Linked DNA regions of Rhodovastum atsumiense. The protein of the gene in region 2 interacts with the protein of the main gene of each other region in a pairwise test. Links are inferred from orthologs where the notes say so. Each region holds a gene or a part of one and is shown on either strand. Other genes may lie near its edges.

Region 1 (3,079 bases), 1.1 Mb from region 2 along the record:
GCCGGGTCGAGGGCGGAGCCCTCGCCTTCCCTTAGCCGACGATCTCGATCCCGGAGAAGAAGAACGCGACCTCGATCGCCGCGTTCTCCGCGCTATCGGACCCATGCACGGAATTCGCCTCGATGCTCTCGGCGAATTCCTTGCGGATGGTGCCGGGGGCGGCGTTGGCCGGGTTGGTGGCGCCCATGATCTCGCGGTTGCGCGCGACCGCGTTCTCGCCTTCCAGCGCCTGCACCACGACCGGGCCGGACACCATGAAGGTCACCAGATCGCGGTAGAAGGGGCGGTCCTTGTGCACGGCGTAGAACGCCTCGGCCTGGGCCACCGAGAGTTGCAGGCGCTTCTGCGCCACGATGCGCAGGCCCGCTTCCTCGAACTTGGCGTTGATGCGGCCGGTCAGGTTGCGCCGCGTGGCATCCGGCTTGATGATGGAGAGCGTACGTTCGATCGCCATGGCGGCGTCTCCGACGGTTATGTTTGGACTGGGGCGGGGCTTTAGAGCACCCCCTGCCGCCCCGCAACTCCGCCTGCCCGCAACGCCGCTTCCAAGCATCGGCGCCCGCCGTTAGGGTCCCGCCCCATGAGCCTGCTGACCCTCAGCGACATCGTCATCCGCATCGCCGGCCGCACCTTGCTGGACCGCGCCGATCTCACCGTCGACCCGGGCCGCCGCATCGGGCTGGTCGGCCGCAACGGCGCCGGCAAGTCCACGCTGCTGAAGGCAATCGCGGGCGACCTCGCCATCGACGGTGGCGAGATCCGCATGGCTGCCCGCGCCCGCCTGGGCCAGGTGAAGCAGGAAGCCCCGGAGGGCGATTCGCCGCTGCTCGACATCGTGCTGCAGGGCGACCGCGAGCGCCTTGCCCTGCTTGCCGAGGCCGAAACCGCCGAGCCGCACCGCCTCGCCGAGATCCACGAGCGCCTGCGCGCCATCGGCGCCGACAGCGCCCCCGCCCGCGCCGCCGCGATCCTGGCCGGACTGGGCTTCGATGCCGCCGCCCAGGCCCGTCCGATCGCCGAGTTCTCCGGCGGCTGGCGGATGCGCGTGGCGCTGGCCACCGCGCTGTTCGCCCAACCGGACCTGCTGCTGCTGGACGAGCCGACCAACCATCTGGACCTGGAAGCCACGCTCTGGCTGGAAACCTGGCTGGCGAAGTTCCCGGGGGCGGCGATCATCGTCTCGCATGACCGTGGCCTGCTCGACCGCTGCGTGCATGCCATCGCCCATCTGGACCGGGGCAAAATCACCCTGACGCCCGGCGGCTTCGAGGAATTCGTCCGCATCCGCACCGAGCGGGCGGCGCAGCAGGCCGCCATGGCCGTCAAGGTCGCCGCCCAGCGCGCCCATATGCAGGCTTATGTCGATCGCTTCCGCTTCAAAGCCAGCAAGGCGCGGCAGGCCCAGGCGCGGCTGAAGGCGATCGCCAAATTGCCAGCGATCGAGGCGGTGGTCGAGGACACCCCCACCCGCTTCGAGTTCCCGCAGCCGCAGCAGATCGCGCCGCCGATCCTGGCGCTCGACCGTGCCGCCGCCGGCTATGACGGGCGGCCGGTGCTGCGCCACCTGTCGCTGCGGGTGGACATGGACGACCGCATCGCCTTGCTGGGTGCCAACGGCAACGGCAAGTCCACCCTGGCCAAGCTGATCGCCGGCCGGCTCGATCCGCTGACGGGCGAGGTTCGCCGCGGACCGAAGCTGAAGGTGGGGTATTTCGCCCAGCACCAGACCGAGGAGCTGGTGCCCGGCCAGACCCCGGTCGATCACATGGCGCGCGCCCTGCCCCGCGCCACCGAGACGCAGGTGCGGTCACAGCTCGCCCGCTTCGGCCTGGACGCAGACCGGGCCGGGACCGCCATTTCCTCGCTTTCGGGCGGCGAGAAGGCGCGGCTGCTGCTGGCGCTGGCCACCCGCGACGCGCCGCAACTGCTGATCCTCGACGAACCGACCAACCATCTCGACATCGACGCCCGCGAGGCGCTGGTGCGGGCGCTGGCCGATTTCGAGGGCGCGGTGCTGCTGATCACCCACGACCCGCACCTGGTTGAGCTGGTGGCCGACCGGCTCTGGCTGGTGGCCGACGGCACGGTCGCGCCGTTCGAGGGCGATCTCGACGATTACCGTGCCCTGCTGGCCGAGCGCGCCCGCCCGGCCAACAAGACGGAAGCCGCGCCGAGTCGGCGCGAGGACCGCCGCGAGCGCGCCGAGGCCCGCGCCGCCACCGCGCCGCTGCGCCGCCGTGCCAAGGACGCCGAGGCGCGCATGGCGAAGCTCGCCGCCGAACGGGCGAAGATCGAGGCGAAGCTGGCCGATCCGGCGCTGTATGTGCCCGGCCGCGCCGTCGAGGTCACCGCCGCGCAGACCCGGCTGGCCGCCATCGGCCGCGAGACCGAGGCGGCCGAGCTGGAATGGCTGGAAGCCGCGGAGGCGCTGGAGGCGGCCGGCAGCTAGGGGGCAGCAAGTGATGGACGAGGCGCCCCGGCCGCCTTGTGTCCCGCCGGATCAGGCGCCGAAGCCGCCGTCGATCGTGTGCATCGCCCCGGTCACGAAGCTTGCCTCCGGCCCCGCCAGCCAGGCCACCATCCCCGCCACATCCTCCGGCCGCCCGTGACGCTTGATGGCCATGACGGCGTGCTGGATGTCCTTCATCGGCCCGTCCGCCGGGTTCAGATCCGTGTCGATGGGCCCGGGCTGCACCACGTTCACCGTGATCCCGCGCGGCCCGAAGTCCCGCGCCAGCCCCCGCGCCATCCCCTGCAGCGCCGACTTGCTCATCGCGTAGGCCGACAGGCCCGGGAAGGGAATCCGGTCCCCGTTGACGGAACCGATCACGATGATGCGCCCGCCCTCCGGCATCCGCCGTGCCGCCTCCACCGCGGCGTGGTAGGGCGCGTTCACGTTGATGCGGATCAGCCGGTCCACCGCGTCCGGGTCCTGCTCCAGCGGATCACCGAAGGCGCCAACCCCCGCATTCACCACCAGCACGTCCAACGGCCCGCTCTCCCGCACCCGCGCGATCACCGCATCCCGGTCGGCGCTGTCCGTCACCACCGCCGTGGCGCCCGTCTCCGCCGCCAGCCG
Region 2 (3,662 bases):
GCCCGGCCGCGCCACCGGGCCCGACGGCGTCGGCGGCGGATGGATCCCGGCATCGGGATTGGCGGCGGGACGGTCGCGCTCGACCGGCCGCGGCGCCGGGGAGCGCGCCGGCGTCACCGTGCCGACGCTGTCCGACACCACGCCGAGCAGGGCGCCCACCTCGACCTCGCTCCCTTCGGCGACGCTGATCTCCGAAAGGGTGCCGGAGGCGGGGGCATTCACCTCCACCGTCACCTTGTCGGTTTCCAGCTCGACCAGCGGCTCGTCCGCGCTCACCGGCTCACCGGCCTTCTTGAGCCATCTTGCGACGGTTGCGGAAGTGACGCTTTCGCCCAGGGTGGGCACCTTGATGTCGGTCGCCATGGCGGCAAGTCCGTCCTTCGTTGCGTCGAGTGTCAGCCGAGCGTCAGCGCCGCGCTCACCAGCGCGGCCTGCTCGGCGGCATGCGTCTTGGCCAGGCCCGTCGCCGGGCTCGCGGCCGAGGGCCGGCCAATGAAGGCCGGGCGCTTCGCAGCCATGTCCATCTTCGCCAGCATCTGCTCGATGCGGCGGTCCACGAACATCCAGGCGCCCATGTTCTCCGGCTCTTCCTGGCACCAGACCACCTCGGCGTTGCGATAGGGCGCCAACGCCTTGGGCAGCGAGATGTGCGGGAAGGGATAGAGCTGTTCCAGCCGGACGATGGCGATGTCGCGCAGGCCGCGCTCGCGCCGCTCGGCCACAAGGTCATAGTAGACCTTGCCGCTGCACAGCACGATGCGCTTCACCTCCTCGGGTGCCACCAGCGCGTCGGTTTCCGGGATCACCGTCAGGAAGCGGGTGCCCGGCCCCATCTCCGCGAGCGTGGAGACGCACAGCTTGTGACGCAGCAGGCTCTTGGGCGTCATCAGCACCAGCGGCTTGCGGAAGTTCCGCTTCAACTGCCGGCGCAGGCCGTGGAAGTAGTTGGCGGGGGTGGTGAAGTTGCCGACCACGATGTTCCGCTCGGCACAGAGCTGCAGGTAGCGCTCCGGCCGCGCCGAGGAATGCTCCGGCCCCTGCCCCTCGTGGCCGTGCGGCAGCAGCATCACCAGGCCGGACATGCGCAGCCACTTGGTCTCGCCGCTGGCGATGAACTGGTCGATGATGACCTGGGCACCGTTGGCGAAGTCACCGAACTGCGCTTCCCACAGCACCAGGGTGCGCGGATCGGCCAGCGAGTAGCCGTACTCGAAGCCAAGCACGCCCACTTCCGAGAGCAGCGAGTTGTAGATCTCGATCTTGGACTGGGTCGGCGCGATGTTGTTGAGCGGCACGTATTCGTTCTGGCTGGTCTGGTCGACCAGCACGGCGTGGCGCTGGCTGAAGGTGCCGCGCTGGCAGTCCTCGCCCGACAGCCGCACGCGGTTGCCTTCCACCAGCAGCGTGCCGAAGGCCAGTGCCTCGCCGGTCGCCCAGTCGATGCCCTTGCCGCTCTCGATCATCTCCCGCTTGGCATCGAGCTGGCGGGCGATCTTGGGATTGACGTCGAAATCCTCGGGCACGCGGGCCAACGCCAAACCGACCTGGCGCAGCGTCTCCGGCGCCACCGCGGTGGCGCCTTCGGACCATTCCGCGTCCGGTGAAGGCAGCGACAGCCCGGCCCAGTGGCCTTCGAGCCATTCGGCCTTGTTGGGCTTGTAGCCCTGCGCGGCGCGGTAGGCGTCCTCAAGTGTGGCGGTGAACTCGTCCCACAGCCGCTTGACCTCGGCCTCACCCAGCACACCCTCGCCGACCAGTTGCTCGGCGTACAGCGCCCGCGTGGTCTTGCGGTCGCGGATGGCGCGGTACATCAGCGGCTGGGTGAAGGCGGGCTCGTCGGTCTCGTTATGGCCGTGGCGGCGATAGCAGACGATGTCGAGCACGATGTCGCAGCCGAAGGTCATGCGGAACTCGGCCGCCGTCTGCGCGCACCACACCACCGCTTCCGGGTTGTCCCCGTTCACGTGCAGGATCGGCGCCTGGATCGACTTGGCGACGTCGGTGCAATAGAGGCCCGAATAGGCATGCGCCGGCACCGTGGTGAAGCCGATCTGGTTGTTCACCACGACATGGATGGTGCCGCCGGTGCGGTAGCCGATCAACTGGCTCATCGCCAGCGTCTCGTAGACCAGGCCCTGGCCGGCGAAGGCGGCGTCGCCGTGCATCAGGATGCCCATGACGCCGCGGCGGGAGCGGGTGTCGCCGGCCATGTCCTGGCGCGCGCGCACCTTGCCCACCACCACCGGGTCAACGGCTTCCAGGTGCGAGGGATTGGGTTGCAGCGACAGGTGCACCATCTTGCCGCCGATCTCGACATCGGTGGAGGTGCCCAGGTGGTACTTCACGTCGCCCGAGCCCTGCACGTCGTCGGGCTTGAAGCTGGTGCCGCTGAACTCGCTGAACAGCGCCGCGTAGGGCTTGCGCACCACGTTGACCAGCGTGTTCAGCCGGCCGCGATGCGGCATGCCGATGGCGATTTCGTGGACGCCGCGCTTGGCCGCGGTGACGATGATGGCGTGCAGCGCGGGAATGGTGACCTCGCCGCCTTCCAGCCCGAAGCGCTTGGTGCCGACATAGCGCTTCTGGCAGAACGCCTCGAGCCCTTCGGCCTCGGTGAGCTGGCGCAGGATGGTCTGCTTGCCCTCGGCATCGAAATGCGTCCGCCAGGGCGCGCCTTCCACGCGGCGCTGGATCCAGGCCTTCTGGTCGGGGTCCTGGATGTGCATGAACTCGACGCCGACCGGCCCGCAATAGGTCTCGCGCAGGATCTGCAGGATCTGCCGCAGCGGCGCGACTTCCAGGCCGAGCACGTGGTCGATGAAGATCGGCCGGTCCATGTCGGCGGCGGTGAAGCCGTAGGTGCCGGGGTCGAGTTCGGGATGCGGATCGGGGACCTGCAGGCCGAGCGGATCAAGCCGCGCCTCCAGATGGCCGCGCACGCGATAGGTGCGGATCATCATCAGGGCGCGCAGGCTGTCCTTGGTGGCGGCGCGCACCGCCTCCTGGCTGATCGGGGCTTCCTTGGGTGCCGGCGCGCCCTTGCCCTTCGCGGCCGGCTTCACCGGCTCGGGCTCGCCGAAATCCCACCGCCGCGGCGCCCAGGAAGCACCGGTCGAATCGGTGAGGATGGAGCGCGCCTCGTCGTTCAGGGCGGCGAACAGCTCGGCGAAGCTCGGGTCGACGGAGCCTGGATTGGCCGCCCACTTGGCATAGAGATCGGCGATGAAGGCTGCGTTGGCGCCGTTGAAGGCAGTGGCGAGTAAATCGACCCCAGCCATGGTGCTCCCCTTATATGGCCCCGGCGGTCCGGGGGGCGGAATGCGCATCCCGCCACCAACATATAGGCGACACCTCCGGCCAGCCCCTACCGGGAGGGGGCTGGCCGGGCGGTACCGCAGGGTTGCTTCCGATGCATGGCGGCCGCGGAAGCATTGCGCCTCACTCGTGCGGCGAACGCGACGGCAGAAACCGTCGCGCCGCGACACGCGCCTGTGAGGGAGTGTTCCGGTTGACGCGACGGAACGGACGCATCTGGTCGCGACCGTCTCCTAGCCGCGCAGAGCCTTGACCAGGGTGGAGCCGAGGGCAGCCGGGCTGTCGGCGACGTGGATGCCGGCGGCCCGCAGCGCCTCGAACTTCGCGGCGGCGGTGTCCTTGCCGCC

What was found. Proteins that work in one complex are often made in the same cells at the same time.
Region 1: the proteins of NBY65_RS08835 (region 2) and NBY65_RS14010 interact in binary tests that used the Escherichia coli proteins (3 or more experiments, as listed by UniProt). The link is inferred for Rhodovastum atsumiense from one-to-one orthologs.

Annotation. Positions count from the first base shown.
Region 1 is NZ_OW485601.1:3,094,073-3,097,151, reverse strand. The notes cover bases 133-3,014. They hold NBY65_RS14010 (ABC-F family ATP-binding cassette domain-containing protein), read left to right. Parts: upstream 133-580; coding sequence 581-2,449; downstream 2,450-3,014. Other genes in these bases: bdcA (SDR family oxidoreductase), read right to left, coding at 2,501-3,014; ndk (nucleoside-diphosphate kinase), read right to left, coding at 133-454. Outside these bases: more of ndk, read right to left, coding at 32-132; more of bdcA, read right to left, coding at 3,015-3,079. UniProt on the Escherichia coli protein: Genetic data indicate it may be involved in ribosome assembly or function.
Region 2 is NZ_OW485601.1:1,948,305-1,951,966, forward strand. The notes cover bases 196-3,660. They hold NBY65_RS08835 (2-oxoglutarate dehydrogenase E1 component), read right to left. Parts: upstream 3,279-3,660; coding sequence 396-3,278; downstream 196-395. Other genes in these bases: odhB (2-oxoglutarate dehydrogenase complex dihydrolipoyllysine-residue succinyltransferase), read right to left, coding at 196-363; sucD (succinate--CoA ligase subunit alpha), read right to left, coding at 3,549-3,660. In the rest of the region: more of odhB, read right to left, coding at 1-195; more of sucD, read right to left, coding at 3,661-3,662. UniProt on the Escherichia coli protein: E1 component of the 2-oxoglutarate dehydrogenase (OGDH) complex which catalyzes the decarboxylation of 2-oxoglutarate, the first step in the conversion of 2-oxoglutarate to succinyl-CoA and CO(2).